One region of the Streptomyces sp. NBC_00647 genome, then DNA from elsewhere that is predicted to be linked to it. Evidence: riboswitches for the same ligand, from Rfam matches in the RefSeq annotation. Region 1 holds a riboswitch; each other region holds the start of a gene.
What was found. Region 1 has a riboswitch for cobalamin ahead of OG788_RS03870 (CbtB-domain containing protein). Riboswitches for the same ligand answer to the same signal wherever they lie in the genome.

Region 1 (10,309 bases):
CGGTGCGGGTCAACGAGGCGTACACCAGGGCGAGTTCGCGGAACTGCGCGCCGCTGCCGCCGACGACCGGGTCCCAGTGGGTGGGGAAGTAGGAGGAGGTCCACTTCAGCGCGGCGCCGGCGGCGGACGACGACGCCTCGTCGCCGCAGGCGCTCAGTGCGGGGACGAGCACGGTGGCCAGGGCGGTCCCGAGGGCGGCGGTGCGCAGCCGGCCGGGGCGCCGGGGAAAACGGAGGGCCGCTGCGGGGGTGCGGGGCGTGAGTCGTCCGGACATCAGTTTTCTTTCTGCGAGGGCTCCCGCCCGCGCCGGGGCAGCGGAGAGGGAGCAAGGGCGGCATGCCCCGCCGAAAGACGCCGCGCAGGCCGGGACGGGCATGCCTGCGTGGGCTTCGGTGCGCACGGGGGCATGCCGCGCTCAGGGCATGAGGCGGTGGCGGATCGCGGGGAGCGCCGGGAGGCGAAGGGAGCGGAAGCGACGAAACGCTGAGAGAGCGGCGCGCGATGACGAGGGCCGGGCGGCGGAACGGCGCGGGGCCGGTGCCGGCGGGAGGGACGTCAGGCGCCTGGGGGCCGCGGTTGGCGGGCGGTCAGCGACAGAGAGCGCTGCAGGTGCGCCGCAGGTCCACGTAGCGGCACACCACGCCGGGGTGCGTCGTGAGCATGGTGCACATCCTGGGGCCGGTTCTCAGCCGCTGTCAATGGACACCAATTGGTGTCTCATTGGGCGGGACGGGCCTGACCGCTGATCAGAAGCCTTTCAGGGCGCGGCGGGAGCGCCGCGGACGCCGGCCGGGTGCACCGCGGCCTCCTCCGGATCCAGCCACAGCGGGCCGTTGCCGGTCTCCACGCGGACGGCGGCCGCGGGAGGCCACGGGCCGTCGGTCAGCAGTTCGCGCTCCGGACCGGTCAGACTCCGGTAGAGCGCGAGTGCATCCGCGGGAGCGGGTCGCACGGGCGCCGACAGCAGCCCGGGGCTCAACTCGTCGAACGCCGCCGCGTACTCCTCGTAGGGCCGCCAGCCGGGTACGACGCGACGCCCCGCGGGCGCGCGGACCAGCAGCGTCGGCAGCGCGTAGCGGTACCCCCCGTCGGCGGTCTCCTTGGCGGCGCCGGGATGCGGTGACCCACCGCGCACCGACAGCACCTCGCGGACCGGCCGGCGCGCCTCGGCACGGTCGGCACGCACCGCCTCCAGTACGGCCGCCGACGCCGCGTCGGCGGCCAGCCGCTCATGGTCCAGGCCGGGCACGCCCCGTACCGCGGACAGTGCGAGCACGGAGGTGTCCGCGGGCTCCCCGAGCACGAAGACGCTCTCCCGCAGCCGCCGAAGCACCCGTTCGGCGACCTCGCCGCCCTGCCGTTCGGCGGCCTTGGCGACCAGCGAGGACGGCCACGAACTCGCCGCGACCCGGCTCAGCCGCCGCGCCCGCGGCGCCCGCGTATGGGCGCCGATGTCCTCGACATAGCGCGCGTACCAGGCGGTCTCCGCCGCCGGATCGGGCGGCGGGTCGTCGTCGTGGTCGAACAGGACGCAGTACACGCGGCGCCAGCGGACCCGTCCGGCGAGCGCGGCGCGCAGCCGCCGGAACACGGGCTCCGAGCCCCAGGCCCAGGGGCACAGCGGGTCGGTGTACTCCACCACCTCCACCGCGGGCGGGTCCGGCGGGGCCGTCACGCGGCCCCCTTCCGGTTCAGGGCTTCGCCCGCGTCGGCGGGCAGCAGCGTGGCCAGGGTCGTGCCGCCCAGAACCGCGGCGGCGTCCGCCTCGATACGACGCCACACCTCCGGCAGTCCGGAGGCGGGACCCGGGTAGTCGAGACCGGCCAGCGGCTCGCCCCGCAAGGTGATCAACTCACCGTCCACGGCGCGCGCGACATCCAGCAGGGTGATCTCGTCGGCGGGCCGGCCGAGCCAGTAACCGCCCTCGCAGCCACGCTGACTGCGGACCAGGCCGGCCCGGCGCAACTCGCCCACCACGGACTTCAGGAACCGGAACGGAACCTGCTGCGAGGAGGCGATGGCCTCGCATGTGAGCGGGCGGGCCGGCTCGCGGGCGAGCTCCAGCAGGGCCCGTGCGGCGTAGTCCGCCTTCGCGGAGATATGCATGCGCACATGATGCCCGACACGGTGCCCGGCACGAGGGCCTCCACGGGTTCCCCACCTATATTGCGGGAACATTGCCGCAGGTGAAGGGCAATGGACACCTCTTGACATCCTTTTACGGGCCGCTCTAGCGTCCCCGTCCATGAGCGAGCCGTTGACCACCCCCGGCGAAGGTTTCCACCCCCATCTGCACGACACCGCGGGGGAGTCGCCGGCACCCCTGCGCACCCGTCTGCACCACATCCGTGCCGACGCTCTCGACGGCGACACGGCGCAGACCGGCGGCATGCGCAGATTCGCCGCCGTCAGCGGCAACACCGTCGGCTCCGAGAAGCTGTGGATGGGCCAGACCCACGTCGCCCCCTCCACCTCCTCCTCCGACCACCACCACGGGGCGTCCGAGACCGCCATCTACGTGGTCAGCGGCCACCCCGAATTCGTCTTCCTCGACGACTCGGGGGCACAGCCCGAGGAGGTACGGCTGCGCACCTCTCCCGGCGACTACATCTTCGTGCCCCCTTTCGTCCCGCACCGCGAGGAGAACCCGGACCCCGCGGAAGAGGCCGTCGTCGTCATCGCCCGCAGCACCCAGGAGGCGATCGTGGTCAACGTGCCGCAGCTGTACGTGTTGCGGCCGGGCCAGGAGGCCTGAGTACGGTAGCCGGGAGATCGTCCGCGACCGGCGGACCCAGCGGCTCCTGGAAGGAACCATCGAGATCATGTGCGTCATCGTGGCCCGCGCCCTGACGGGGGCGTTCGCATGAGCGGCACCGGGGCGCACGGCGCCGACGAATCCGTTCTGCTGCACACCGACGGACGAGCCGCCCACCTCACGCTCAACCGGCCGAAGGCCCTGAACGCCCTGAACCACGCTATGGTGCGCCGGATCGACGAGGCGCTCACCGCCTGGGAGCACGACCCGGCCGTCGAGACCGTGGTCATCACCGGCGCCGGAGAGCGCGGACTCTGCGCGGGCGGCGACATCCGCGTCGTCCACGACGACGCGCGCGACGGGGACGGCACCGCGTCCGCCGCGTTCTGGCGCGACGAGTACCACCTCAACGCCCGCATCGCCCGCTACCCCAAGCCGTACGTGGCGGTCATGGACGGCATCGTCATGGGCGGCGGCGTCGGCGTCTCCGCGCACGGCGGCGTCCGGGTCGTCACCGAGCGCTCACGGATCGCCATGCCCGAAACCGGCATCGGCTTCGTTCCCGACGTCGGCGGCACCCATCTGCTCGCCCGCGCACCCGGCGAACTGGGCACGCATCTCGCCCTGACGGGTGCCTCGATCGGCGCCGGCGACGCCCTGCTGTGCGGCCTCGCCGACCACTGCGTACCGTCCACGTCGCTGCGGCAGTTCGTGTCCGACCTCGCCGACCGGCCCGTACGGGAGGCTCTGGCCGGCCACGCGCAGCCACCGCCCCCGGCCGAGCTGGCGGAGCGGCGGGAGTGGATCGACGCCTGCTACGCCGCGGACACGGTCGAGGAGATCGTGCGGCGGCTGCTCGCGGTCGGCGACCCGGCGGCCAAGGAGACGGCGGAGATCCTCCTCGGCAACTCGCCCACCGCCGTGAAGGTCACGCTCGCCGCCCTGCGCCGCGCGCGCAGCCTCGGCAGCCTGGAGCGGGTACTGGACCAGGAGTACCGCGTCTCCTGCGCGGCCCTGTCCTCCCCCGACCTGGTGGAGGGCGTCCGGGCCCAGATCATCGACAAGGACCGCCACCCGCGCTGGTCCCCGGCCACCCTCGGCGAGGTCACCGACGCCGACGTCGAGCGCTTCTTCGCGCCCTTGGGCGTGCGTGAACTCGGGCTCGCGCCCAGCACGGCGACGGACGCACGGTGAGCAGGACCGTCGCGCGCACCGGACCGGTGCGCGGGAGCGATCCGTGTCCCGTTGGTGGTGTACGCACCGAACTCCGCCCGCGCACGCACGAGTTGTACGCCGCCGAGGTCGTACGCGGCGGGACGGCGCGCCACTTCTCCGGGCGGCGGCCGAATCCGCACCGGTGACCCACCGTGCACAAGGGACCCGCCACCTGGGACGAGAGGAAGATCACGGCAGGTGGTGCGGTCTTGGCCGTGAACTCGCCACGCGGTACGGTCGGTCCGATATTGATGACGTCAAGACGGAAGCCGGTGGAAATCCGGCACGGTCGCGCCACTGTGAACGAGACGCTCCAGCCACGCTGGGCGCCGCGTGAGTCAGACCCGTAGGCGTCATCCTGTGCACCACCGAGATGGGACGCGAACTCCCGAGGAGGTCCTGCCATGGCGCAGACCGTCGCCCAGCCGACAGCCACCACCCCCGTTCTTCCCGCCAAGCTGCCGCTGAAGGCGATTGCTCCCTGGGCGGTCTTCTTCGGCATCCTGATGCTGGTCCTGCTGTACTTCGTCGGCGCCGAACAGGGCGCCACCGCCGTCGTCTCCGGCGAGGACGTCCACGAGTGGGTGCACGACGCCCGCCACCTGCTCGGTTTCCCCTGCCACTGACGCGAGGGACAGCGCACACTCATGAACTCCGCAACGGTAAGAAACCTGCTCGTGCGAGGCATGCTCGCCGGCCTCGCCGCCGGCCTGCTCGCCCTCGTCGTGGCCTACTTCCTCGGTGAACCGAGCGTCGACAGCGCGATCGGCTTCGAGGAAGCGCACGCCTCCGGGCACGATCACGAGGTCGAACTCGTCTCCCGCAGCCTCCAGTCCACCGCCGGCCTGGCCACCGGCGTCCTGATCTACGGAATCGCCTTCGGCGGTATCGCGGCGCTCGGCTTCTGCTTCGCGCTCGGCCGCGTGGGCCGCTTCAGCCCGCGCGCGACCGCGCTGCTGCTGTCCGGCAGCGCGCTGCTCGCCGTGTACGTCGTGCCCTTCCTCAAGTACCCGGCCAATCCGCCGTCGGTCGGCGACCCCGACACCATCGGCAAGCGGACCACCCTGTACTTCCTGATGATGGTGCTCAGCGTGCTCCTGGCGATCGGTGCCGTCATCCTCGGCAAGCGGCTCGCACCCAGGCTGGGCACCTGGTACGCGACGATCGCCGCGGTGGCCGCCTTCGCCGTCGCGATCGGCCTGGCGTACGCCTTCCTGCCCACGTTCAACGAGGTGCCGGAGCACTTCCCCGCCACCCTGCTGTGGCGGTTCCGGACCTCCGCCCTGGCCATCCAGGCCACACTGTGGGTCGGATTCGGCCTGGTCTTCGGCGAGTTGGCCGAACGCATGCTGAACCCCAAGCCCGCGGCGGCCCCGTCCGGGCGGTCGGTGCCGGCCGCGCACTGAATCCCGCGGAACACGAGAGGGCCCCTCGGAACCGTCCAGGGGCCCTTTCGCGTTGTGTGCAACTCCGTTGTTCAGGGGCGCACACCCGTCAATTGTTCCCTTGGCGTGGGAGGCCGGGGAAGGCAGCCGAAGGCTCCTCCACGGACGGGTGGTACTGGTGTCGGCGTCAGGACGCGGGAACTTCCTCTGCATTAATCTCGAACAGCGAGCCCAGCTACGTATGAGCCCTTCCTTGGGAACGCGGTCCGCGCAACCCAGGCCGTCAACTCGGGAGACTCCCTGATCAAGCGTGGTTGCGGCAGCACTGCCGACCTTCCTCGTCGCAGCTGCGCGCCGAAGTCTTCGCACCTCTTACGCATACTTGTTGGCGACGCGTCAGCATCTCGTCGTCGAGGAGTCAGCGCCGATACTCTGTGACGAACACCAAGTGCGCGTGCAAGTTATAGCCGAGTGCTCGATCCCTGCGGATATCAGGGTTTGTTCTCGTCCTCGTGACGTAGGCACTCGGTAAATATTGCTGTGCAGTTTCGGTACAGCTTCCGCCTGTACCCGAGCGCCGGTCAACGTGCCGCGTTGGCGAGGGAGTTCGGGTGTGCACGGATCGTCTTCAACGACGCGCTCCGTGCTCGGGAGGCTGCCCGCGAGCAGGGGTTGGCGTTCCCGAAGTCAGGTGACCTGTCCAAGGCGCTGATCACTCAGGCGAAGAAGACCCCGGAGCGGGTGTGGCTCGGCGAGGTCTCGGCGGTGATCCTCCAGCAGTCCCTGCGCGACCTGAACGCCGCGTACCGGAACTTCTTCGACGGCCTCAAGGGCAAGCGTCCGCGCATGGGTGCGCCGCGTTTCAAGTCGAAGCGGGACAACCGGCAGACGATTCGTTTCACTGCGAACGCGGCTTGGCGGATCACGCCGGGCAAAAAGCTGCGGCTGCCGAAGGTCGGCGATGTTCCCGTGCGCTGGTCCCGGAAGCTGCCGTCCACCCCGTCCACTATGACGGTCGTCAAGGACGCCCCGGACGGTACTTCGCATCGTTCGTCATCGAGACCAGCCCGGAGGAAAGCCTCCCCACCACGACACCGGAGGTCGGCATCGACCTCGGCCTGGGGCACTTCGCCGTCCTCTCCGACGGGACCAAAATTGACAGCCCGCGCTTTCTGCGCCGGGCCGAGAAGCGTCTTAAGAAGGTGCAGCGGGAGCTGTCCCGTAAGCAGAAGGGGTCGAAGAACCGGGACAAGGGCAGGGTCCGCGTCGCACGGGCACACGCCCGTGTCGCGGACGCGCGCCGCGAGTTCCATCACCGGCTCTCCACGAAGCTGATCCGTGAGAATCAAGCGGTCGCCGTGGAGGACCTGGCGGTCAAGGGACTCGCGCGTACGCGTCTGGCCAAGTCCGTCCACGACGCCGGATGGTCGGCGTTCGTGAGGATGCTGGAGTACAAGGCCGCCCGGTACGGACGCACCTTCCACCGGATCGGCCGGTTCGAGCCGACCTCCCAGGTGTGCTCCGTGTGCGGGGTGAAGGACGGACCCAAGCCCCTGCACGTCCGTACCTGGACGTGCGGAGCCTGCGGGGCGGTCCTGGACCGGGATGTGAACGCGGCGGTCAACGTCGCCAAGGCCGCCGGACTGGCGGTGACAGCCTGTGGAGCGCAGGTAAGACGGGCAGCCCTGCCCGCACAGCGCGGCGAAGCAGGAACCCACCCGAAGCAACCCACACAGCCCGTGTGGGAGCAGGCGGGAATACCCGGCTTTTAGGCTCGGGAGGATGTCAATGGCCGTCGCTTCCCAGGCGGCGCAGGCGGGGCGGCTAGTGCCGTGACCGCATACGTTCGCCGGGTTCATGATCGGGTACCGGATATCGAGTTCTGTCCGATGTCGGGCTGTGGCACGATGCCGCCGTGATCACCTCAGCCATTCCGCCCGTCATTCCTGCAGGCCACATGGCCAAGCAGGCACAACCCGTGCTTGCCCTCCCCAGCGGTCTGGAGCTGCGCCCCTGGCGCGCCAGCGACGCCGACACCTTGGTAACTGCTGGCCAGGATCCGGCAATTCGCCAGTGGAACCTGCTGGCCGTGGCCTCGCTTGCGGAAGCAGGCAAGCGTATCGAGCGCATGCACGAGCGCTGGCAGAACGAGCAGAGCGCGATCTGGGCCATCGCCCGCCCGGACGGCGGCCAGGCCGTGGGCTTGATCGGCATGGATGACATCGATCTCGCTGGTGGCAGCGCCGAAATCCTGTACTGGGTCCTGCCCGCAGGACGCGGCCACGGCGTCATGGTCGAGGCCACGAAGCGCCTCAGCCAGTGGGCATTTGACCACCTTGGTCTGCACCGGCTCCGGTTGTGCCACTCGATGGCCAACCCGGCATCGTGCCGAGTAGCGACCAAGGTCGGCTTCTCCGTCGAAGGCACGATGCGCAGCGCACTGCTACATGAAGACGGTTGGCACGACCAGCATCTGCACGCCCTGGTCAAGGGCGATATCTGACTATTCCGGGTAGTCAGGCAAGGGCTTGAAGCGGACGTCCGCCCCAGCGGATGCCCTTCTCGCTTCGGATGCGGGCGCGTTCCTTGCGTTCGGCGGCCAGGACGTCACGGTGGAGGGCATTGGCGTTGCGCCAGCGCAGGTAGGAGTGCACGGCTCGGGCTGCACCGTGTGGATCTCGGCAGCGCCGCCGCGGCCACGCGCATCGGCATGGGCTGCCGCGTCTGCGAACGCCTCGACTGCCCCCAGCGCGCCGCCCCGCCCCTCGGCAGCCCGCTGCGCATCGACCAGGACACCAGCACCTTCATCCCGTATCCGGTGGCCGACTGACCGGGCCTGCGAACTCCGCCCGAAAGGTGGCGGGGTGACACCCCGTCACCCCGCGGGCGACTCAGTGGCCCGTGCCGCCGAACGCATTCAGGATCTGTTCCGCCGCGAGGGTGGCCGTCAACCCGCCCTCCCGCACCTGCCGTTCGAGGTCGGGGGCGAGCGCCCGTACGGCCGGGTCGGTGTGCAGACGGCCGAGGAGTTCGTCGCGGACCATCGTCCACGTCCAGTCGACCTGCTGGTCACGGCGCTTGTCGGCGAGACGGCCGGTCGAGTCGAGCAGGGTGCGGTGCTGTTCCAGGCGGTCCCACACGGTGTCCAGACCGGCCGACTCGCGGGCACTGCAACTCAGCACCGGCGGCGTCCACGCCGCGTCCCTGCCGTGCATCAGCCGCAGGGCGCCCGCCAGTTCACGCGCGGCGGACTGGGCGTCGCGCGCGTGCGGGCCGTCCGCCTTGTTGACGGCGATCACGTCGGCCAGCTCCAGGACACCCTTCTTGATGCCCTGCAACTGGTCCCCGGTGCGCGCCAGCGTCAGCAGGAGGAAGGAGTCGACCATGTTCGCGACGGCCGTCTCGGACTGGCCGACACCGACCGTCTCCACCAGCACCACGTCGTAGCCGGCCGCCTCCATCACCACGATCGACTCGCGGGTCGCCTTGGCCACCCCGCCGAGCGTGCCGGCGGTGGGGGAGGGGCGGATGAACGCGGCCGGGTCCACGGCCAGGCGCTCCATACGGGTCTTGTCGCCGAGGATCGAACCGCCGGTACGGCTGGAGGACGGATCGACGGCGAGCACCGCGACCCGGTGCCCGAGCGAGGTCAGCATCGTGCCGAACGCGTCGATGAACGTCGACTTGCCCACGCCCGGCACCCCGCTGACGCCGATCCGCCGCGCCTTCCCGCTGTGCGGGAGCAGCTCGGTCAGCAACTCCTGCGCCAGCGCCCGGTGCTGGGGCCGGGTGGACTCGACGAGCGTGATGGCGCGGGCGACGAGCGCCCGCTTCCCGTCGAGCACACCCTTGACATAGGTGTCGAGTTCGATCACAGGGCGTGCCCGAGACCGGTGGAGAGCCGCTGGACGAGGTCGTACGCCGCGTCCGGGATCACCGTCCCGGGCGGGAACACGGCCGCCGCGCCCATCTCCAGGAGCGTCGGCACGTCCTGCGGCGGGATCACACCGCCGACCACGATCATGATGTCCTCGCGGCCTTCCGCGGCCAGCTCCTCGCGCAGCGCCGGTACGAGGGTGAGATGCCCGGCGGCCAGCGACGAGACGCCGACGATGTGCACGTCCGCCTCCACCGCCTGGCGGGCCACCTCGCCCGGCGTCTGGAACAGCGGGCCGACGTCCACGTCGAAGCCGAGGTCGGCGAAGGCGGTCGCGATCACCTTCTGGCCGCGGTCGTGACCGTCCTGGCCCATCTTGGCGACCAGGATGCGCGGTCGGCGGCCCTCGGCCTCCTCGAACGTGTCCACCAGCGCCCGGGTGCGGTCCACGGACGGAGACTCCCCTGCTTCGTTGCGGTACACCCCGGAGATCGTACGGATCTGGCCCGCGTGCCGCCCGTACACCTTCTCCAGAGCGTCCGAGATCTCCCCGACGGTGGCCATCGCGCGGGCCGCGCGCACCGCCAGCTCCAGCAGGTTGCCCTCACCGCCCGCAGCGCGTGTCAGGTCGTCCAGCGCGTCCTGGCACGCCCGCTCGTCGCGCTCGGCCCGCAGCCGCCGCAGCTTCTCGATCTGCTGCGTGCGTACGGAGGAGTTGTCGACCTTGAGGACGTCGATCTTCTCGTCGGTCTCGACCCGGTACTTGTTGACGCCGATGACCGGCTGGCGGCCGGAGTCGATGCGGGCCTGGGTGCGGGCCGCCGCCTCCTCGATCCGGAGCTTGGGGATGCCGGCGTCGATGGCCTGCGCCATGCCGCCCGCCGCCTCGACCTCCTCGATGTGCTGCCAGGCGCGGCGGGCGAGGTCGTACGTCAGCTTCTCGATGTACGCGCTGCCGCCCCACGGGTCGATGACCCGGGTCGTACCGGACTCCTGCTGGATCAGCAGCTGCGTGTTGCGGGCGATCCGCGCGGAGAAGTCGGTGGGCAGGGCGAGGGCCTCGTCCAGGGCGTTGGT
Region 2 (10,309 bases), 2.0 Mb from region 1:
TTGCCGGTCACGCCCCTCCCGCCCGTGCTCCTGCCGCCCGTGCCCTTTCAGGTCCTATCCCTTCTGGCCGTATCCCCGCAGGCTCTCCGCCGCCTCCTCGAGCCGGTCCGGTGAGAGCAGGGCGGGCGTCAGGCCCGGAACCGAGGAGGCCAGGAGCCAGACGCGGCACATCCATTCGAGCTGGGCCGTGCGGTCGTACGCCTGGTCCAGTGAGGCTCCGTGGGCGACGGTGCCGTGGTTCTGGAGGAGGCAGGCGCTGCGGTCGGTCAGCGCGCGCAGCATGTTCTCGGCCAACTCCGGCGTGCCGTAGGTCGCGTAGGGGGCGACGCGGACCGGGCCGCCGAGGGCGCCGGTGATGTAGTGGATCGGCGGGAGGCCGGGGACGAGTGTCGAGACGGCCGTCGCGTGGGGGGCGTGGGTGTGGACGACGGCCCGGGCGTCGGTCTCGCGGTAGACGGCGAGGTGCATCGGCAGTTCGCTGGTCGGACGGAGCGAACCGAGCACCTGCCGGCCGTCGAGGCCGACGCCGACGATGTCGTCGTGCGTCAGCCGGTCGTAGGGCACGCCCGTGGGTGTCACCAGGACGGTGTCGCCGACGCGGACGGAGACGTTGCCCGACGTACCGACGACCAGCCCGTCGGTCACGGTCCGGCGGGCCGTGGCGACGAGCTCGTCCCAGGCCCGCCGGACGGCGTCCCGTGTGTCCCTCGCGGCCGACGCGTCCCTCTCGTCGTGCTCGTCCGCCATCCGTGGATCCTCCCGCCCGTCCCGTGCGTCCCGGTGCCGTTCAGCCATGCCGCGATCCTGCCAGCCATGCCCGTGGGCGCACCCCGGGCGGGCGCACTGTAGTGCGGAAGCAGGGCCTCCGAAAGGGCACATATACGCCCATTTCACCCCCTGGCGACGAAGGGCCGGGAATCGACGGACAGCGCCCGATCTTCCCGTAGCCTCTGGGGGATTTGTCGCACACGTCGCCATTTCCGGGGGGATACATGGCCCGTGACCACAAACCGTTCCGCCGTCGCGCCCGCGTCGCCGCGATCACCGTCGCGGCGACGGTCACCCTGGGCGGCACCGCACTCGCCGCGCTCCCGGCCGAGGCCGCGGGCAACACCAAGGGGCACGACGTCTCCTCTCACCAGAAGAACGTGGACTGGCGGAGCGCGAGGGCGAAGGGCGCCCGGTTCGTCTACGTGAAGGCGACCGAGGCCACCACCTACCGCAACCCCTACTTCGACCGGCAGTACGACGGCGCACGCGAGGCGGGCATCCTGCACGGCGCCTATCACTTCGCGGTGCCGGACAAGTCGTCCGGCACCGCCCAGGCCGCCCACTTCGTACACAACGGCGGAGCCTGGCGCGCGGACGGCTGGACACTGCCGCCGGCGCTCGACATCGAGTACAGCCCGTACGGCACGCGCAAGTGCTACGGCCTCGGCAAGACCGCGATGGTGAACTGGATCAAGGCTTTCAGCGACGAGGTCCGCCGGGAGACCGGTCGGCGCCCTGTGATTTACACCACAACGCATTGGTGGAACACCTGCACCGGCTCCAGCAGGGCTTTTGCCTCGAATCACGCCCTGTGGCTGGCCCGTTACGGCTCGGCGGACCCCGGCACACTGCCCGCCGGCTGGTCCGTGTGGACCTTCTGGCAGTACGACAACGGCGGCAGCCTGCCGGGTGACCAGAATCTCTTCCATGGATCCCGGGCTCAGCTCGAGCGGCTCGCCCGGGGGTAGCGACCCGGACCGGAGCTTGGAATTCCGCATCCGTTCGACCCACGGCGTCGCCCCTTCGGCGCAAGCGGAGGGGCGATTCGCCGTTCGGGTCACCATGAAGCCCGCCCCAGTTCATCTTCCGTTCACCCAGGTTGCTTACGGTCCCCCTGCCACTGACGTCCAACAGAAGCCTGGGTAAATGGAACACATCACGCTCCTCCTCGGAATCGTGATCGTCACCGCTCTCGTGTTCGATTTCACGAACGGTTTCCACGACACCGCCAACGCGATGGCCACCACCATCTCGACCGGCGCACTCAAGCCCAAGGTCGCGGTGGCCATGTCCGCCGCTCTGAACCTTGTCGGCGCCTTCCTCTCGGTGGAGGTCGCCAACACGATCTCCAAAGGCCTCGTCGATGAATCCGGCATCCAGCCTGAAGTGATCTTCGCCGCCCTCGTCGGCGCGATCCTCTGGAACCTGGTGACGTGGCTCGTCGGACTCCCGTCCAGCTCCTCGCACGCCCTCATGGGTGGCCTGGTGGGCGCCACCATCGCCTCCGCCGGTACCGGCGCGGTGCACGGGGACGTCCTGGTCGGCAAGGTGCTCCTCCCCGCCGTCGCGGCCCCGATCGTCGCCGGCCTGGCCGCGATGTTCGCCACCCGGCTGTCGTACAAGCTCAGTGGTAACGCCGACACCAAGGCCACCAAGAAGGGGTACCGCGCCGGCCAGATAGCCTCCGCGGGCCTGGTCTCGCTGGCCCACGGCACCAACGACGCGCAGAAGACGATGGGCATCATCACCCTGGCCCTGGTCGCCGGTGGCGCCGTCGCTCCCGACTCCGACCCGCCGGTCTGGGTCATCCTCTGCGCCGGTCTCGCCATCGCGCTCGGCACCTACCTGGGCGGCTGGCGCATCATCCGCACGATGGGCAAGGGCCTGACCGACCTCCAGCCGCAGCAGGGCTTCGCGGCCCAGACCAGCGCGGCCACGGTCATCCTGGCCTCCTCGCACATCGGCTTCTCCCTCTCCACCACGCACTCGGTCTCCGGTTCCGTGATGGGCGCGGGTCTCGGCCGCAAGGGCGGTGTGGTCCGCTGGTCCACCGCCACCCGGATGGTCGTCGCCTGGATCCTCACGCTGCCCGCCGCCGCCCTGGTCGGCGCGCTCGCCGAGTGGGTCACCGGATTCGGCGCCTGGGGCACCACGCTCGTCGCGGTCTTCCTGGTCGGGTCCAGCTTCGCGATCTGGCGCCGCTCGCGCCGCGAGGTGATCGACCACACCAACGTGAACGACGCCGAAGAGCCCGCCGGTGTGGTGACCACGGCCATCGCCGCCGTCACCCCGCCCCCGGCCGGCACCGTGGCCGAGGACCTCACGGCCACCATCCCGGCTCCCGCCGAGCCCACGGCGGCCCCGTCGGCGCCGTCCCCCGTGGCCTGAGAACCGAAGGAAGGAACAGCATGCACATCGACTGGTCAGCCCTCGGCTCCGTCTTCGGGGTCAGCCTCGGAGTGACCGTGGCCCTCGTCGCCCTCTTCACCCTGGGCGTCGCCGGACTCTCCAAGAAGGAGTCGGCCCAGGGCGGTTCCGCGGTCGCGGCCGCCACGGGCGCGTACGTCTGCTTCGCGGCCTGCGCCGCGGCGGTGGTGTACGGCATCTCCCTGATCATGACCAAGTAACCCGGAACGAGCGGCCCGGAACAGGGCCGCGGTGGGCAGCACTTCACGTGGGGTGCGGGACGGAACACCGTCCCGCACCCCACGCGTATGTGGGCCTTCGCACACTCTCCCTCCGCAGGTCAACAGCCAGTTGACTGCCGTTCTCGCCCCGTGGTGGACTGCCGGAGCCAAGTACGGCGGCATGAGAGGAAGCCGGTGCGAATCCGGCGCGGTCCCGCCACTGTCATCGGGGAAGAAACTCCCCGGGAGCCAGGAACTCTCACCGCCGGTCTCGTCGAACCAGGGCGTGGACACCCTGAGTGAGGACATATCGCCATGCGCGCCTGCCCGTTGCCCATTTCGCTGAGTACGAGGGTTCCACTCCACCCCACGGCCGGCTGACCCGGTGCGTGCCGATCGCGTCTTCGCGTACGGCGCCGCCGCCGGCCTCCTCGGCGACCTGCTGCTCGGTGATCCCCGCCGAGGGCATCCGGTCGCCGCGTTCGGGCGGGCCGCCGCGTCCGTGGAGCGGGCGCTGTGGCGGGACCACCGCGGGTGGGGCGCCCTGCACACGGCCGTCTGCGTGGGCGGTGCCACCGGACTGGCCGCACTCGCGCGTCGTTCCGTCCGCACCTCGCCTGCCGCCTCCGCCGCGCTGATCGCCGCCACCACCTGGGCCGTCGTCGGAGGGACCTCCCTCGGCCGTGAGGCGCGGGCCGTCGCCGGCGCGCTCGCGGCCGGCGACATCGAGGTCGCCCGGGAACGGCTGCCGCATCTGTGCGGACGTGACCCGCAGGCACTGGACGCCGACGGCATCGCGCGTGCCGTCGTCGAATCCGTCGCCGAGAACACCTCCGACGCCGTGGTGGGCGCTCTGGTCTGGGGCGCCGTCGGCGGTGTGCCGGGGCTCGTCGCCTTCCGCGCCGCGAACACGCTCGACGCCATGGTCGGGCACAAGTCCCCCCGGTACCGGCGCTACGGCTGGGCCTCCGCCCGGCTCGACGATGTCGCCGGCTGGCCCGGAGCCCGGCTCACCGCCGTCCTCGCGGCCGCGGCGGGGGACGACGCGCGCGGCGCCGTGCGCGCCTGGCGCACGGACGCCCGCAAGCATCCGAGCCCCAACGCGGGCCCCGTGGAGGCCTCGTTCGCCGGAGCGCTCGGCGTCCGGCTCGGCGGCACGCTGTCGTACGGGGGCCGGGTCGAGCACCGTCCCGTCCTCAACGACGCGGGGCGCGCCGTCCACCTCCACGACATCGAGCGGGCCGTACGGCTCTCCCGCCGCGTCGGCTGGCTCGCGCTCGGCGTGAGCGCCGCCGGACGGGTTCTGCTCACGGTTCTGCTCACCAGGAAGGGGCGCACCGCATGAGCGGCGGGCTGCTGATCGCCGGGACCACCTCCGACGCGGGCAAGAGCGTCGTGACCGCCGGGATCTGCCGGTGGCTGGTGCGCCAGGGTGTCAAGGTCGCGCCCTTCAAGGCGCAGAACATGTCCCTCAACTCGTTCGTGACGCGCGAGGGAGCCGAGATCGGGCGGGCGCAGGCCATGCAGGCACAGGCCGCCCGGGTGGAGCCGACCGCGCTGATGAATCCCGTGCTGCTCAAACCGGGCAGCGACCGCAGCAGTCAGGTGGTCCTGATGGGCCGTCCGGTGGGCGAGATGAGCGCACGCGGCTTCTTCGGGACGGCCGGGTCCGCGGCGGAATCGCTGTCGGGCGCCGGGTCCCCCGGCGACAGGCTGCGCGGAGGGCGCCAGGAAGCACTCCTCGGGACCGTCCTCGACTGTCTGGCCCAGTTGCGGGGCACGTATGACGCGGTGATCTGTGAAGGAGCCGGCAGCCCGGCCGAGATCAACCTTCGGCGCACCGACATCGTGAACATGGGGGTGGCACGGAACGCGGGGCTTCCCGTGCTCGTCGTCGGTGACATCGACCGGGGCGGTGTGTTCGCCTCGTTCTTCGGGACGGTCGCCCTGCTGTCACCCGAGGACCAGGCTCTCGTCGCCGGGTTCCTCGTCAACAAGTTCCGCGGAGACGTCAGCCTGCTGGAGCCCGGCCTCGACATGCTGCACGGCCTCACCGGGCGGCGCTCGTACGGCGTGCTGCCCTTCCAGCACGGTCTGGGCATCGACGAGGAGGACGGACTGCGCGTCTCGCTGCGCGGGGCCGTCCGCGAGTCGGCCGTCTCCTCCCCCGTCGGCGAGGACATCCTGCGGGTCGCCGTCTGCGCGATCCCGCTGATGTCGAACTTCACCGACGTGGACGCGCTGGCCGCCGAACCGGGCATCGTCGTGCGGTTCGTGGACCGGGCCGAGGAACTGGCCGACGCGGATCTGGTCGTCGTGCCCGGGACCCGGGGCACGGTGAGGGCGCTTCAGTGGCTGCGCGAGCGCGGCCTCGCGGACGCGATCACGCGCCGGGCCGCCGAGGGGCGGCCCGTGCTCGGCATCTGCGGTGGCTACCAGCTCCTCGGAGAACACATCGAGGACGAGGTCGAGTCGCGCGCCGGTCAGGTCGACGGGCTCGGACTCCTCCCCGTGCGCGTGCGGTTCGCGCGGGAGAAGACCCTGACGCGGCCGGTCGGCGAGGCCCTCGGCGAGCACGTCGAGGGGTACGAGATCCATCACGGCGTCGCCGAGGTGACGGGCGGCGAGGCCTTCTTCCGTGATGGCCAGGGACACAGCCTGGACGGGTGCCGGGTCGGCGCCGTCTGGGGCACGCACTGGCACGGCTCGCTGGAGTCGGACGGTTTCCGGCGGGCCTTCCTGCGCGAGGTGGCGGCCGCCGCGGGCCGCCGTTTCGTGCCGGCGGCCGACACGTCGTTCGCGGCGCTGCGCGAGGAGCAGCTGGACCGGCTCGGCGATCTGATCGAGGAACACGCGGACACGGACGCGCTGTGGCGGCTCATCGAGTCGGGCGCGCCGCAAGGACTGCCTTTCATTCCACCGGGAGCGCCCGCATGAGCACAGTGTTGTTGTTGTCGACCGCCGACACGGATCTGCTGGCGGCCCGCGCCTCCGGCGCCGCCTACCGGATCGGCAATCCGACCCGGGTGGACGTCGCGGGCGAACTCCCCGCGCTCGTCGAGGGCGCGGACCTCGCCGTCGTGCGGCTGCTCGGCGGCAAGCGCGCCTGGGAGGACGGGCTGGCCTTCCTGAAGTCGTCCGGTATCCCGACCGTGCTGCTCGGCGGTGAGTCGGTCCCGGACGCCGAGCTGATGGCCGAGTCGTCGGTGCCCGCGGGTGTGGTGGCGGAGGCGCTGCGGTATCTCGTCGAAGGCGGGCCGGCCAACCTGACCGAACTGGCGCGGTTCCTCTCCGACACCGTGCTGCTCACGGGCGAGGGCTTCGAGGAACCACGGAAGTCGGCGGAGTTCGGTGTCCACGGCGAGCGCGCCTTCGTCGAGGGCAGGCCGACCGTCGGCGTGCTGTTCTACCGGGCCCACGAGCTGTCCGGGAACACCGCGTTCGTCGACACGCTGTGCGACGCGATCGAGTCACGCGGCGCCAACGCCCTCCCTGTGTACTGCGGTTCGCTGCGCGGAGCCGACCCGGGACTGTACGAGATCCTCGGCCGGGCCGACGCGCTCGTGGCCACCGTCCTCGCGGCGGGCGGCACCCACGCCTCGCAGGCGTCGGCGGGCGGCGACGAGGAGGCGTGGGACATCGGGGCGCTCGCCGACCTCGACATCCCCGTCCTCCAGGGTCTCTGCCTGACCTCGTCGAAGAGCGCCTGGGACGCCTCGGACGCGGCCCTGTCCCCCATGGACGCGGCGATGCAGGTCGCGATCCCGGAGTTCGACGGCCGTCTCATCACGGTGCCGTTCTCGTTCAAGGAGCAGGGTCCGGACGACGTCCCGGTGTACGTCGCCGACCCCGAGCGGGCCGCGCGGGTCGCCGGAATCGCCCTGCGGCACGCCCTGTTGAAGCACAAGCCGAACGCGGAGAAGAAGCTCGGGATCGTCTTCACCGCCTACCCGACCAAGCACTCGCGGGTCGGCAACGCGGTCGGTCTCGACACGCCCGCGTCCGCGGTACGGGTCCTCGACGCCCTCCGGGACGCGGGTTACGCCCTCACCGAATACCCGGACAACGGCGACGAGTTGATCCACCGGCTCATCGCGGCCGGCGGGCACGACGTCGAGTGGCTGACCGAGGAGCAGCTCGCCGCCGCTCCGGCGCGCGTGCCGCTCGCGGACTACCGGGCGTGGTTCGAGACGCTCGACCCCGCGCTGCGGGCGGGCATGCTGGAGGCCTGGGGCGAGCCGCCGGGCTCGCTCTACGTCGACGGCGACGACATCGTGCTGGCCTGCCTGCAGTTCGGGAACGTCGTCGTGATGATCCAGCCGCCGCGCGGCTTCGGCGAGAACCCGATCGCGATCTACCACGACCCCGACATGCCGCCCTCGCACCACTACATGGCGGCCTACCGCTGGCTGGAGAACAGTTTCGGCGCGGACGCCGTCGTACACATGGGCAAGCACGGCACGATGGAGTGGCTGCCGGGCAAGGGCCTCGGGCTCAGCGGCGGCTGCGCGCCCGACGCCGTCCTCGGCGAACTCCCCCTGGTCTACCCGTTCATCGTCAACGACCCCGGTGAGGGCACACAGGCCAAGCGCCGCGGCCACGCCACCGTCGTCGACCATCTCGTACCTCCGATGGCACGCGCCGACACCTACGGGGACCTCGCCAAGCTGGAGCAGCTCCTCGACCAGTACGCGCTCGTGTCCGACCTGGACCCGACGAAGGCCCCCGCGGTCCGCGCGCAGATCTGGACCCTCGTCAAGGCCGCCGAGCTCCATCACGACCTGCACGTCGACGAGCAGCCGGACGACGGCGACTTCGACGAGTTCGTGATGCACATCGACGGCTATCTGTGCGAGATCAAGGACGTGCAGATCCGCGACGGCCTGCACATCCTGGGCGGGGGTCCGGAGGCCGAGCCTCGGGTGAACCTCGTGCTCGCCGTGCTGCGCGCCTCGCAGGTGTGGGGTGGCGCGGCGAACGCGCTGCCGGGTCTCCGGGCCTGTCTCGCCGAGTACTTCGGCCTGGTGGAGAAGGAACTGCTCGCCGAGCCGGGCGCTCCGGTGAAGGTGCCCGTCGAGCTGACGGACCTGGTCGAGGGCCCGGCCCGTACGGCGGCCGACGCGATCGACCTGCTGGAGCAGCTGTGCCGCCGGGCGGCGCTGGGCATGGAGGAGCGTGGCTGGGACACGGCATCCGTCCCCGCGCTCGTGCGCGAGGTGCTGGGCGTCGAACTCCCCGACGCCGTCGCGGTGCTGGAGTTCGCCTGCCGCGAGGTCGTGCCGCGGCTCGCACGGACGACGGACGAGATCGGGCACATCCTCAAGGCGCTGAACGGCGGTTACGTCCCGGCGGGTCCGTCGGGTTCGCCGACGCGCGGACTCGTCAACGTGCTGCCGACCGGCCGGAACTTCTACTCGGTCGACCCCAAGGCCATTCCTTCCCGGCTCAGTTGGGAGGTCGGGCAGTCCCTCGCGGACTCCCTCGTGCAGCGCTACCTCCAGGACACCGGCGACTACCCGACGTCCGTCGGGCTGACGGTCTGGGGCACGTCCGCGATGCGCACGCAGGGCGACGACATCGCGGAGATCCTCGCGCTGCTCGGCTGCCGCCCGGTGTGGGACGACGCGTCGCGGCGCGTGACCGGCTTCGAGATCGTCCCGCTCGACGAGCTGGGCCGCCCGCGCATCGACGTCACGGTCCGTATCTCGGGCTTCTTCCGGGACGCGTTCCCGCACGTCGTCGGGCTGCTCGACGACGCGGTGCGCGCGGTCGCCGAGCTGGACGAGCCCGCCGACCGGAACTACGTGCGCAAGCACGCCGACGAGGACACCGCCGAGCACGGTGACCGGCGGCGCGCGACGGCCCGTATCTTCGGCTCCAAGCCGGGCGCGTACGGCGCCGGTCTGCTGCCGCTGATCGACGCCCGCAACTGGCGCTCGGACGCCGACCTCGCCGAGGTGTACGCGGTGTGGGGCGGCTACGCCTACGGGCGCGGGCTCGACGGGCGGGCCGCGCGCGGGGACATGGAGACGGCGTTCCGGCGGATCGCGGTGGCGGCGAAGAACGTCGACACCCGCGAGCACGACCTCGTCGACGCCGACGACTACTTCCAGTACCACGGCGGCATGGTCGCGATGGTGCGCCATCTGACGGGCGCGAGCCCCGAGGCGTACGTCGGTGACTCGGCGGTGCCCGACCAGGTGAAGACCCGCACGCTCGGCGAGGAGACGCACCGTGTCTTCCGCGCCCGCGTGGTCAACCCGCGCTGGATGGCCGCGATGCGGCGGCACGGCTACAAGGGCGCCTTCGAGATGGCGGCGACCGTCGACTACCTCTTCGGGTACGACGCCACGGCCGGGGTCGTGGACGACTGGATGTACGAGAAGCTCAGCGCGGAGTACGTCTTCGACGCGGAGAACCGGGACTTCATGAAGAAGTCCAACCCGTGGGCGCTGCGCGGTATCACCGAACGGCTCCTGGAGGCCGCCGAGCGCGGGCTGTGGGCCGAGCCGGACGCGGACACGCTGGAGCGGCTGCGCGCCACCTATCTGGAGCTCGAAGGCGACTTGGAGGGCGACGACCAGTGAGTACCCCGTTCCCGTTCACGGCGGTGGTCGGCCAGGACGACCTGCGGCTCGCGCTGCTGCTGAACGCCGTGTCACCCGCCGTCGGCGGTGTGCTGGTCCGAGGCGAGAAGGGCACCGCCAAGTCGACGGCCGTACGCGCCCTGTCGGCGCTGCTGCCGGCGGTCGACGTCGTCACCGGGTGCCGTTTCTCGTGCGATCCGGCCGCCCCGGACCCCGCCTGCCCCGACGGGCCGCACGAGGTGGAGGCGTCCACGACCCGTCCGGCCCGCATGGTCGAACTGCCCGTCGGCGCGTCCGAGGACCGGCTGGTCGGCGCCCTGGACA
Region 3 (10,309 bases), 5.8 Mb from region 1:
GGCGCCCATCCGTACCGCGCGCGTGCCCAAGTACTACCGCCTCAAGAAGCACCTGCTCGACATGACGGAGACACTGCCGCCCGGTACGCCGGTACCGCCCGAGCGGACCCTCGCCGCCGAGTTCGACACCTCGCGCACCACGGTGCGGCAGGCCCTTCAGGAGCTGGTCGTCGAGGGCCGCCTCGAACGCATCCAGGGCAAGGGCACCTTCGTCGCCAAACCGAAGGTCTCCCAGGCGCTCCAACTGACCTCGTACACCGAGGACATGCGCGCCCAGGGCCTCGAACCCACCTCGCAGCTGCTGGACATCGGCTACATCACGGCGGACGACGCCCTCGCCGGCCTGCTCGACATCTCGGCCGGCGGCCGGGTGCTGCGCATCGAGCGGCTGCGCCTCGCGAGCGGCGAGCCGATGGCCATCGAGACGACCCACCTCTCCGCCAAGCGCTTCCCCGCCCTGCGCAGGTCGCTCGTCAAGTACACCTCTCTCTACACCGCGCTCGCCGAGGTCTACGACGTCCATCTCGCCGAGGCCGAGGAGACCATCGAGACCTCGCTGGCGACCCCGCGCGAGGCCGGACTGCTCGGCACCGATGTGGGCCTGCCCATGCTGATGCTCTCCCGCCACTCGATCGACCGGCAGGGCGAGCCGGTGGAGTGGGTGCGGTCGGTGTACCGGGGAGACCGGTACAAGTTCGTCGCCCGCCTCAAGCGCCCGCAGGACTGATCCGCGCGGGGTGGCGCGCGGGCCCGGACGGGCCGTCAGGATCCGTACCCCCCCGAGGGGTTCCGCTCCTGATGAGGGGCCCCGCGCGCACCCTCACGAACCCTCCACACCCGCCGTCCGACGGGGGGTTCCCTAAAGCGGAACCGTCGCCTAGATTGCCTGCGCGTTACCCAGGTGATCGATGAGGGGACGGAGCCGACCCATGTCAGACCTGCCCGAAGTGAAACCACCGGTGGTGACACCGGTCCGTGCGGTGATCGCCCTGTGTCTGCTCGCGCCCTTCGTCGCGATGCTGTGGGTCGGTTCCTACGCCAAGACCGACCCGGCCTTCATCGGCATCCCGTTCTTCTACTGGTACCAGATGCTGTGGGTGGTCCTCTCCACGGCGCTGACGGTGACCGCGTTCCAGCTGTGGAAGCGTGACCAGCGGGCCCGCGCCTCCGCGAAGGGAGGTGCCGGAGCATGAACGACGGTGTGAACGGCGTCGCCCTCGGCGTCTTCGTCTTCTTCTTCCTGGCCGTCACGGTCATGGGCTTCCTGGCCGCGCGCTGGCGCAGGGCCGACAACGAACACAGCCTCGACGAATGGGGCCTGGGCGGCCGGTCCTTCGGCACCTGGGTGACCTGGTTCCTGCTCGGCGGCGACCTCTACACGGCGTACACCTTCGTCGCCGTACCGGCGGCGATCTACGCGGCGGGCGCGGCCGGCTTCTTCGCCGTGCCGTACACGATCCTGGTCTACCCGCTGATCTTCACCTTCCTGCCCCGCCTCTGGTCGGTCTCCCACAAGCACGGCTATGTGACGACCTCGGACTTCGTGCGCGGCCGCTACGGCTCCAAGGGCCTGTCCCTCGCCGTGGCCGTCACCGGCATCCTGGCCACCATGCCGTACATCGCGCTCCAGCTGGTCGGCATCCAGGCCGTCCTCGACGTGATGGGCGTGGGCGGCGGCGAGAGCACCAACTGGTTCGTCAAGGACCTGCCGCTCCTCATCGCCTTCGGCGTGCTGGCCGCGTACACCTACTCCTCGGGCCTGCGGGCCCCCGCCCTGATCGCGTTCGTGAAGGACACCCTGATCTACATCGTGATCGCGGTGGCCATCATCTACATCCCGATCAAGCTGGGCGGCTTCGACGAGATCTTCAAGGCGGCGAGCGACAAGTACACGGCCGCGGGCGCCGGCGGGCTCGTCCCCGCCGAGGCGGGCCAGTGGACGTACGCCACCCTCGCGCTCGGCTCGGCGCTGGCGCTGTTCATGTATCCGCACTCGATCACCGCGACGCTGTCCAGCCGCAGCCGGGAGGTGATCCGGCGCAACACCACGATCCTGCCGCTGTACTCGCTGATGCTGGGCCTGCTCGCCCTGCTCGGGTTCATGGCGATCGCGGCCGGCGTGAAGGTGCAGAACGGACAGCTCGCGATCCCCCAGCTCTTCGAGAACATGTTCCCGGACTGGTTCGCGGGCGTGGCCTTCGCCGCCATCGGCATCGGGGCACTCGTCCCGGCGGCCATCATGTCCATCGCGGCCGCGAACCTCTTCACCCGCAACATCTACAAGGACTTCATCAAGCCGGACGCGACCCCGCGGCAGGAGACCCAGGTCTCCAAGCTGGTCTCGCTCCTGGTGAAGGTGGGCGCGCTGGTCTTCGTCCTGACCATGGACAAGACCGTCGCGATCAACTTCCAGTTGCTCGGCGGCATCTGGATCCTGCAGACGTTCCCGGCGCTCGTCGGCGGCCTGTTCACCCGCTGGTTCCACCGCTGGGCGCTGCTCGGCGGCTGGGCGGTCGGCATGCTCTACGGCACGATCGCCGCCTACGGGGTGGCGTCGCCGACCCAGAAGCACTTCGGCGGCAGCTCGAAGGAGATCCCCGGCATCGGGGAGATCGGCTACATCGGCCTGACGGCGTTCCTCCTGAACGTGGCCGTGTCCGTCGTCCTCACCTTCGCCCTGCGGGCGTTCAAGGCTCCCGACGGCATCGACGAGACGTCGCCCGGGGACTACACGGCCGACGCGGGAGACCCCGGCGTCGAGACGGAGCTCCCCCCGGCCACGGCGGGCGCGAGCCACTAGCCACAGGTCACGCACCACGGACGACGGGCCGCCGGGAGGGAATCCGGCGGCCCGTCGCCGTGCCGGGCGGGCGCGACGAGGCCCTCGTACGCGGCCCGACGACCTCCGGCCGCTCACCTACGAGTTGACGCTCCAGCACACTCCGTAGCGCTCTCCGATGCCGACCCGACACAACATGTGGGGGTACTCCCGGAGCCCGGCACAAGATGTATGCTCATGGTCGCTGTCACCGCAGGGGAATCCGGTGCGAATCCGGAACTGTCCCGCAACGGTGTACTTGTGTGTGTTCGCGTACCCACGCGACCGCGCTCGCGTCAGTCCGAGGACCTGCCGACAGCGCACCCCGGCCGTCCGGCCCGGGTGCCGACGACGTCCGGGCCTCGCGGAATGGGCCGGTGGACGCGGTGCGCTGCTGCCCAGAAGCGCTCCCGTGTGCCCCGTGCCTCCCCGCAAGGCCCCGTGCCGAGCGAGGGAGAGCCCCACGTGACCATCGCGCCAGCCGATCCGGCTTCAGTGACCGCGCAGCAGGCCCCGGTGGAGACCGACGGTCCCGGAACCGCGCTGCTGCGGACCCTGACGGATCTCACCGCCGACCTCCCCGACGCCGACCCCGGCCGGGTCGCCGCCGCGGCGCTGCGCGGCCGGTCCGCCCGCGCCGACGAGGCCGAGCTGCGCGAACTGGCCACCGAGGCGGCCGCAGGGCTCATCTCCGAGGACCCCGCCTACTCCCGGCTGGCCGCCCGCCTGCTCACGATCAGCATCGCCGCGGAGGCCGCCTCCCAGGGCGTCACGACCTTCTCCGAGTCGGTCGCCGTCGGCCACCGCGAGGGCCTGATCGCCGACCGCACGGCCGAGTTCGTCCGGCTGCACACGGCCCGTCTCGACGCGCTGATCGACTCCGAGGGCGACGACCGCTTCGGCTACTTCGGGCTGCGTACGCTGCACAGCCGCTATCTGCTCCGGCACCCGATCACCCGCAGCGTCGTCGAGACGCCCCAGCACTTCATGCTCCGGGTGGCCTCCGGCCTCGCCGAGGACGACACGGTCCGCTCGGTGGACGAAGTCGCCGCGCTCTACCGGCTCATGAGCCGCCTGGACTACCTCCCCTCCTCCCCCACGCTCTTCAACTCCGGTACGCGGCACCCGCAGATGTCGTCCTGCTACCTCCTCGACTCCCCGCTGGACGAGCTGGACTCCATCTACGACCGCTACCACCAGGTGGCGCGCCTGTCTAAGCACGCGGGCGGCATCGGCCTGTCCTACTCCCGTATCCGCTCGCGCGGTTCGCTGATCCGCGGCACCAACGGGCACTCCAACGGCATCGTCCCGTTCCTCAAGACGCTCGACGCCTCGGTCGCCGCGGTGAACCAGGGCGGCCGGCGCAAGGGCGCGGCCGCGGTGTACCTGGAGACCTGGCACTCCGACATCGAGGAGTTCCTGGAGCTGCGCGACAACACCGGTGAGGACGCCCGGCGTACGCACAACCTGAACCTCGCGCACTGGATCCCGGACGAGTTCATGCGCCGGGTGAACGAGGACGGCGTCTGGTCGCTCTTCTCCCCCGCCGACGTGCCGGAACTGGTCGATCTGTGGGGCGACGCGTTCGACGCGGCCTACCGCAAGGCCGAGGAGGCGGGCCTCGCCAAGAAGACCATCCCGGCCCGCGACCTGTACGGCCGCATGATGCGCACCCTCGCGCAGACCGGCAACGGCTGGATGACCTTCAAGGACGCCGCCAACCGCACCGCCAACCAGACGGCGGAGCCCGGCCACACCGTCCACTCCTCGAATCTGTGCACCGAGATCCTCGAGGTCACGGACGACGGGGAGACGGCGGTCTGCAACCTGGGCTCGGTCAACCTGGGCGCGTTCGTGGTCGGTCAGGACATCGACTGGGAGCGGCTCGACGAGACCGTCCGCACCGCGGTGACCTTCCTCGACCGTGTCGTGGACATCAACTTCTACCCGACCGAGCAGGCGGGCCGCTCCAACGCCAAGTGGCGTCCGGTCGGCCTCGGCGCGATGGGCCTCCAGGACGTCTTCTTCAAGCTGCGCCTGCCCTTCGACTCGCCCGAGGCCCGCGCCCTGTCCACCCGGATCGCCGAGCGCATCATGCTCGCCTCCTACGAGGCCTCCGCGGACCTCGCCGAGCGCAACGGCCCGCTCCCCGCCTGGGAGAAGACCCGTACCGCCCGTGGAGTGCTGCACCCGGACCACTTCGACGTCGAGCTGAACTGGCCGGAGCGCTGGGCCGCCCTGCGGCAGCGGATCGCGGCGGTCGGCATGCGCAACTCGCTGCTCCTCGCCATCGCGCCGACCGCCACCATCGCGTCCATCGCGGGTGTGTACGAGTGCATCGAGCCGCAGGTGTCGAACCTGTTCAAGCGCGAGACGCTCTCCGGCGAGTTCCTCCAGGTCAACTCCTACCTGGTGGCCGAGCTGAAGAAGCTCGGCGTGTGGGACGCGCAGACCCGTGAGGCACTGCGCGAGTCCAGCGGCTCGGTGCAGGGCTTCACCTGGGTCCCGCAGGACGTCCGCGACCTGTACCGCACGGCGTGGGAGATCCCGCAGCGCGGCCTGATCGACATGGCCGCCGCCCGGACCCCGTTCCTGGACCAGGCCCAGTCGCTGAACCTGTTCCTGGAGACGCCGACCATCGGCAAGCTCTCCTCGATGTACTCCTACGCCTGGAAGTCGGGCCTCAAGACGACGTACTACCTGCGGTCCCGTCCCGCGACGCGCATCGCCCGCGCGGCCCAGGCCCAGGCGCAGCCCGAGAAGACCATCCCCGTCCAGCAGGTCGCCGACCCCGACGCCGTCGCCTGCTCCCTGGAAAACCCCGAGTCCTGCGAGGCCTGCCAGTAATGAGCGACACCACCACCGAGAAGGCCGCGTCCGAGAAGGCCGCGTCCGAGAAAAACCTGCTCGACCCGGGCTTCGAACTGACTCTCCGCCCCATGCGCTACCCCGACTTCTACGAGCGCTACCGGGACGCGATCAAGAACACCTGGACCGTCGAGGAGGTCGACCTCCACTCGGACGTCGCCGACCTCGCGAAGCTGACGCCGGGCGAGCAGCACATGATCGGGCGGCTGGTCGCGTTCTTCGCGACGGGCGACTCGATCGTGTCGAACAACCTCGTGCTGACGCTGTACAAGCACATCAACTCCCCCGAGGCGCGGCTCTACCTGAGCCGTCAGCTCTTCGAGGAGGCCGTGCACGTCCAGTTCTATCTGACGCTGCTCGACACCTACCTGCCCGACCCCGAGGACCGCACCGCGGCCTTCGCGGCGGTCGAGAGCATCCCCTCCATCCGCGAGAAGGCGCAGTTCTGCTTCAAGTGGATGGACTCGGTGGAGAAGCTGGACCGGCTGGAGACCCAGGCCGACCGCCGCCGCTTCCTGCTCAACCTCATCTGCTTCGCCGCGTGCATCGAGGGGCTCTTCTTCTACGGGGCCTTCGCGTACGTCTACTGGTTCCGCAGCCGGGGTCTGCTGCACGGCCTGGCGACCGGCACCAACTGGGTGTTCCGCGACGAGACGATGCACATGAGCTTCGCCTTCGAGGTCGTCGACACCGTCCGCAAGGAGGAGCCGGAGCTCTTCGACGACCGGCTCCAGGAGCAGGTGACCGACATGCTGCGCGAGGCCGTCGAGGCGGAGCTGCAGTTCGGCCGTGACCTGTGCGGCGAGGGTCTGCCCGGCATGAACACCGACTCGATGCGGCAGTACCTGGAGTGCGTCGCCGACCAGCGCCTCCAGCGGCTGGGCTTCGCGCCGGTGTACGGCTCCGAGAACCCGTTCTCCTTCATGGAGCTCCAGGGCGTCCAGGAGCTGACCAACTTCTTCGAGCGCCGGCCGTCCGCGTACCAGGTCGCGGTGGAGGGCACGGTCGACCTCGACGAGGACTTCTGACCGCTCGTCCTCCGGACGGTCCGGTCACGGCCGGCACCGCCGCGACGACCGGGTGACGGGTGACAGGGCCCCGGCCGCCATCGGCGGCCGGGGCCCTGTCCCGTGGAGAGGGATCCTGATCCGCCGGTGGTACGTCCAACCCGCAAGGAGGCCACCCCATGCGTCGAACGACCCACACCCGGACCATCGCCCTCAGCGCCCTGATCCTGCTCCTCGCGGGCTGCGGCACGCAGAGCGGAGGCGACGCGGGCGGCAGCGGCACCGTGTCGCCGTCGCCCACCGCGTCCCCCCGGGACTGCGCCACGGCGAAGGCGGAGCTCGGCGCCGCCGACACCGGCGACACGTACTGTCTGGCACCCGGCGAGACGATCCGTGTCTCGCTGGACGGCACCACGCGCAAACCCTGGGCGCCCGTCAAGGCGGCCGGCAGCGGGCTGGAGGCCACCAACAGCGGCATCGTCCTCCAGCCGGGCGACGCCTCCGCCGCCTACAAGGCGGTCTCGCCGGGAACGGTCCGGCTGACGTCGTCCCGGCCGATGTGTCCGAGTGATCCGGCCCGGGTCTCCTGCGACGGGCTTCAGGAGTGGGCGGTCACCGTGGTGGTGACGAAGGAGTGAGGCCGCGGCGGCCGCCCGGCCTCCTGGCGGGGGCCGGCGGCCGCCCTGAGCTGACGGTCCACGCGCCGCTCGCGCGCGAGCCCGATCAGGGAGGGGAGCGTCACGGCCGTGAAGATCGCGAGAACGGCCAGGATTCCGACGAGGTTCTCCATCGCTGAGTTCATGACACTAGTGTCACGTCGATGACTCCTTACCGTCAGTGGCAGAACTGCCGCAGACCCTCGAATTACTGCCACTTCCACGGCACACTGGGGGCATGCTGAACAACGTGGCGGCCGTCCTGCTCGACGGCGTGCATCCCTTCGAACTCGGCGTCGTCTGCGAGGTGTTCGGCCTCGACCGTAGCGACGAGGGCTTGCCCGTCTACGAGTTCGCGGTCGCGTCCGCCGAAGGGCCGACGCTCGGCACCCACGTCCCCGGGTTCACGGTCTCCACTCCGTACGGTCTCGACCGGCTCGAAGAGGCCGACCTGGTGGTCGTGCCCGCCGGCGACACCTACGCCGTACGCGGCTATCCGCCCGAACTGCTCGCGGCGCTGCGCCGTGCGGTGGACCGCGGGGCCCGGGTGCTCAGCGTCTGCTCCGGCGTCTTCGCGCTCGGCGCGGCCGGGCTCCTGGACGGCAGGCGCTGCGCCGTGCACTGGCAGCACGTCGACGAGCTGGCCCGGCAGTACCCGCGGGCGATCATCGAGCCGGACGTCCTGTACGTGGACGAGGACCCGGTGATCACCTCGGCCGGCACCGCCGCCGGCATCGACGCCTGTCTGCACATCGTCCGCAAGGAGCAGGGCCCCGAGGTGGCCAACACCATCGCCCGCCGCATGGTGGTGCCGCCGCACCGCGACGGCGGCCAGGCCCAGTACATCGAGCGGCCCCTTCCCCGCTCACGGTGCGACACGGTCGGCGAGGTGCTGGTGTGGATGCAGCAACACCTCGACGAGGAGACGACCGTCGAACAGCTCGCGGCGCGTGCGCATATGGCGCCGCGCACCTTCGCACGCCGCTTCCAGCAGGAGACGGGGACCACGCCGTACCGCTGGATCCTGCGTCAACGGGTCCTGCTGGTACAGGAGTTGCTGGAGGCCACCGACGAGACGATGGACGCGATCGCGGGCCGTGCCGGCTTCGGCAACGCGGCGGCGCTGCGCCATCAGTTCGTACGGAGTCTGGGGACGACTCCGCAGGCGTACCGGCGCACGTTCAGGGGCCCGAAGGCGGCCTGAACGTGCGCCGGTAGACGTGCGGGTCGGACACCGGCCGGGCCGGGCACCCGACCGCCTCAGCGGGGACGGGCCTTCAGCCGCAGCTCGTTGGGCCGCAGGGTGATACCGACGCGGGTCGTGTCGTTGGACCCGGACACCGGCTCGAAGCGCCACCGGGACGCCACGGTCGCGGTGACCAGGCTGAGCAGCGCCATCGAGAAGTGGTCACTCGGGCACTTGCGGTTGCCGACGCTGAACGGGCGCATCGCGTACTTCGGGATGTCCTTGGAGCGTTCCGGAAGCCAGCGGTCGGGATCGAAATCCAGGTGCTCCTGGTACGACCGCGGGTCGCGCTGGATCGCGTACGGACTGTAGATGATGTCGGCACCGGCCGGAATGCGATAGCCACCCAGCTCGGTTTCGGTCACCGCTCGCCGCGTCAATATCCATACGGCGGGGCGCAAACGCATCGCCTCGACGACGACATTGTTCGTATGCGACAGCTTCCGCACGTCGTCGAATCCGACGGGCCGGTCTCCGGCGAGGGTTCGGACCTCTTCGGCCACCTTGTCCGCCTGTTCCGGATGTTCCGTCAGGACTTGGAGCAGCCACATGATCGTGGACGCGATGGTTTCGCTGCCTGGGGTGAGTATCGCGACGACTTGGTCGTGGATCTCCTGTTCGTCGATGGGGTCGCCATCGTCGTTCTTCGCTTCCAGCAATGCCGTCAGCAAATCGTCCGGCTTTTGACCAGATGCCCGTCGCTCGTCGATGATCTCGTCGACGAGCGCATGCAAATCGGCCAATGCCCGGTCGAATGCGCGCATCGAAGGAAGCGGGAGCCGATAGAGCGGCCCCGCGGGTATGACCATGCGCCGGTACATGCCGCGGAACACGGTGGCGAGGGCGAGGCTCAGCCGTTCGGCACGCTCGTCCATGAACCGGCCGCGCAGCAGGCAGCGGGCGGCGACGCGGACGGCGACGCGGAACGACTCGGAGGTGCAGTCGACGGCCGTCCCCTGCTCCCAGCGCGCCGCGAACGCGCGCGCCTCCTCCTCCATGATCGGGCCGTACTCGGGGATGATGTCGAGCCGGAACGCGGGCTGAATGGTCCGCCGCTGGCGCCGGTGCTGCGGCCCGTTGGCCGTGGCGACGCCCTGCTTGCCCAGCAGCCCTTCGAGCGACTCCCACAGGGGGCCGCCGATCTCGTAGTCGGGGCTGAGCGCCAGCGCCCCGGTGAGCGCGGGGGTGGTGACGGCGTACACCGTCTTGGGGCCCATCCTGAGCCGCACGACATCGCCGTGGTCGCGCAGCTGGGCGAGGAAGCCCAGCGGGTCGCGCACCAGCTTCCAGCCGTGCCCGAGACCGGGCACCCCGCCTCCGGCGATGGGCGGGACGGACAGCGCCCGCACCTCGGGCACCTCGGGTCGTACCGACTCGACGGTCATTTCTCACCTGCCGCTTCGTTGTTGACGTACGGGGGTGTGGAGCGGTCGTCCCAGCTGTCGACCATGTACCGGCCCGACTCGTGGTGGAACCAGTACACAGAGCTGAACCAGTTCCGCATATTTCCGAGGCACGCCCTTACGGCGGCACTGGTCTCTTTTCCTCGCACGGTGCCGTCCGCGAGAGTGTCGGCGAGCCTCAATACGTCCTTCTCGGTGATGAGGAATTGTTCGATGCATTCCTCGATCCGCCGCCTCACTTCGGTGACGGCCTCTTCGAGCGTCAGCCCCTGATGATGAATGAGACTGATTCCGAGATTATGGACCTCGTC

Region 2: another riboswitch for cobalamin. It lies ahead of OG788_RS12580 (cobalamin biosynthesis protein); the one in region 1 lies ahead of OG788_RS03870 (CbtB-domain containing protein).
Region 3: another riboswitch for cobalamin. It lies ahead of OG788_RS29725 (ribonucleoside-diphosphate reductase subunit alpha); the one in region 1 lies ahead of OG788_RS03870 (CbtB-domain containing protein).

Annotation. Positions count from the first base shown of each region.
Region 1 covers NZ_CP109040.1:888,719-899,027, reverse strand. Annotated here, with positions in the region: gene OG788_RS03895 (ABC transporter substrate-binding protein) at 1-274, opposite strand, end outside; gene OG788_RS03890 (DsbA family protein) at 758-1,675, opposite strand; gene OG788_RS03885 (Rrf2 family transcriptional regulator) at 1,672-2,106, opposite strand; gene OG788_RS03880 (cupin domain-containing protein) at 2,246-2,755, shown strand; gene OG788_RS03875 (enoyl-CoA hydratase/isomerase family protein) at 2,864-3,949, shown strand; cobalamin riboswitch at 4,188-4,334, shown strand; gene OG788_RS03870 (CbtB-domain containing protein) at 4,375-4,596, shown strand; gene OG788_RS03865 (CbtA family protein) at 4,618-5,376, shown strand; partial or broken gene OG788_RS03860 (RNA-guided endonuclease InsQ/TnpB family protein) at 5,896-7,127, shown strand; gene OG788_RS03855 (GNAT family N-acetyltransferase) at 7,313-7,858, shown strand; partial or broken gene OG788_RS03850 (IS630 family transposase) at 7,872-8,015, opposite strand; partial or broken gene OG788_RS03845 (short-chain fatty acyl-CoA regulator family protein) at 8,027-8,185, shown strand; gene meaB (methylmalonyl Co-A mutase-associated GTPase MeaB) at 8,247-9,230, opposite strand; gene scpA (methylmalonyl-CoA mutase) at 9,227-10,309, opposite strand, start outside.
Region 2 covers NZ_CP109040.1:2,845,626-2,855,934, forward strand. Annotated here, with positions in the region: gene OG788_RS12560 (class II aldolase/adducin family protein) at 55-795, opposite strand; gene OG788_RS12565 (lysozyme) at 993-1,739, shown strand; gene OG788_RS12570 (anion permease) at 1,918-3,159, shown strand; gene OG788_RS12575 (hypothetical protein) at 3,180-3,398, shown strand; cobalamin riboswitch at 3,534-3,679, shown strand; gene OG788_RS12580 (cobalamin biosynthesis protein) at 3,784-4,743, shown strand; gene OG788_RS12585 (cobyric acid synthase) at 4,740-6,335, shown strand; gene cobN (cobaltochelatase subunit CobN) at 6,332-9,985, shown strand; gene OG788_RS12595 (putative cobaltochelatase) at 9,982-10,309, shown strand, end outside.
Region 3 covers NZ_CP109040.1:6,722,735-6,733,043, reverse strand. Annotated here, with positions in the region: gene OG788_RS29740 (GntR family transcriptional regulator) at 1-727, shown strand, start outside; gene OG788_RS29735 (DUF3311 domain-containing protein) at 930-1,193, shown strand; gene mctP (monocarboxylate uptake permease MctP) at 1,190-2,800, shown strand; cobalamin riboswitch at 3,001-3,150, shown strand; gene OG788_RS29725 (ribonucleoside-diphosphate reductase subunit alpha) at 3,284-5,665, shown strand; gene OG788_RS29720 (ribonucleotide-diphosphate reductase subunit beta) at 5,665-6,714, shown strand; gene OG788_RS29715 (hypothetical protein) at 6,873-7,331, shown strand; gene OG788_RS29710 (hypothetical protein) at 7,292-7,495, opposite strand; gene OG788_RS29705 (helix-turn-helix domain-containing protein) at 7,588-8,553, shown strand; gene OG788_RS29700 (cytochrome P450) at 8,610-9,980, opposite strand; gene cyc1 (epi-isozizaene synthase) at 9,977-10,309, opposite strand, start outside.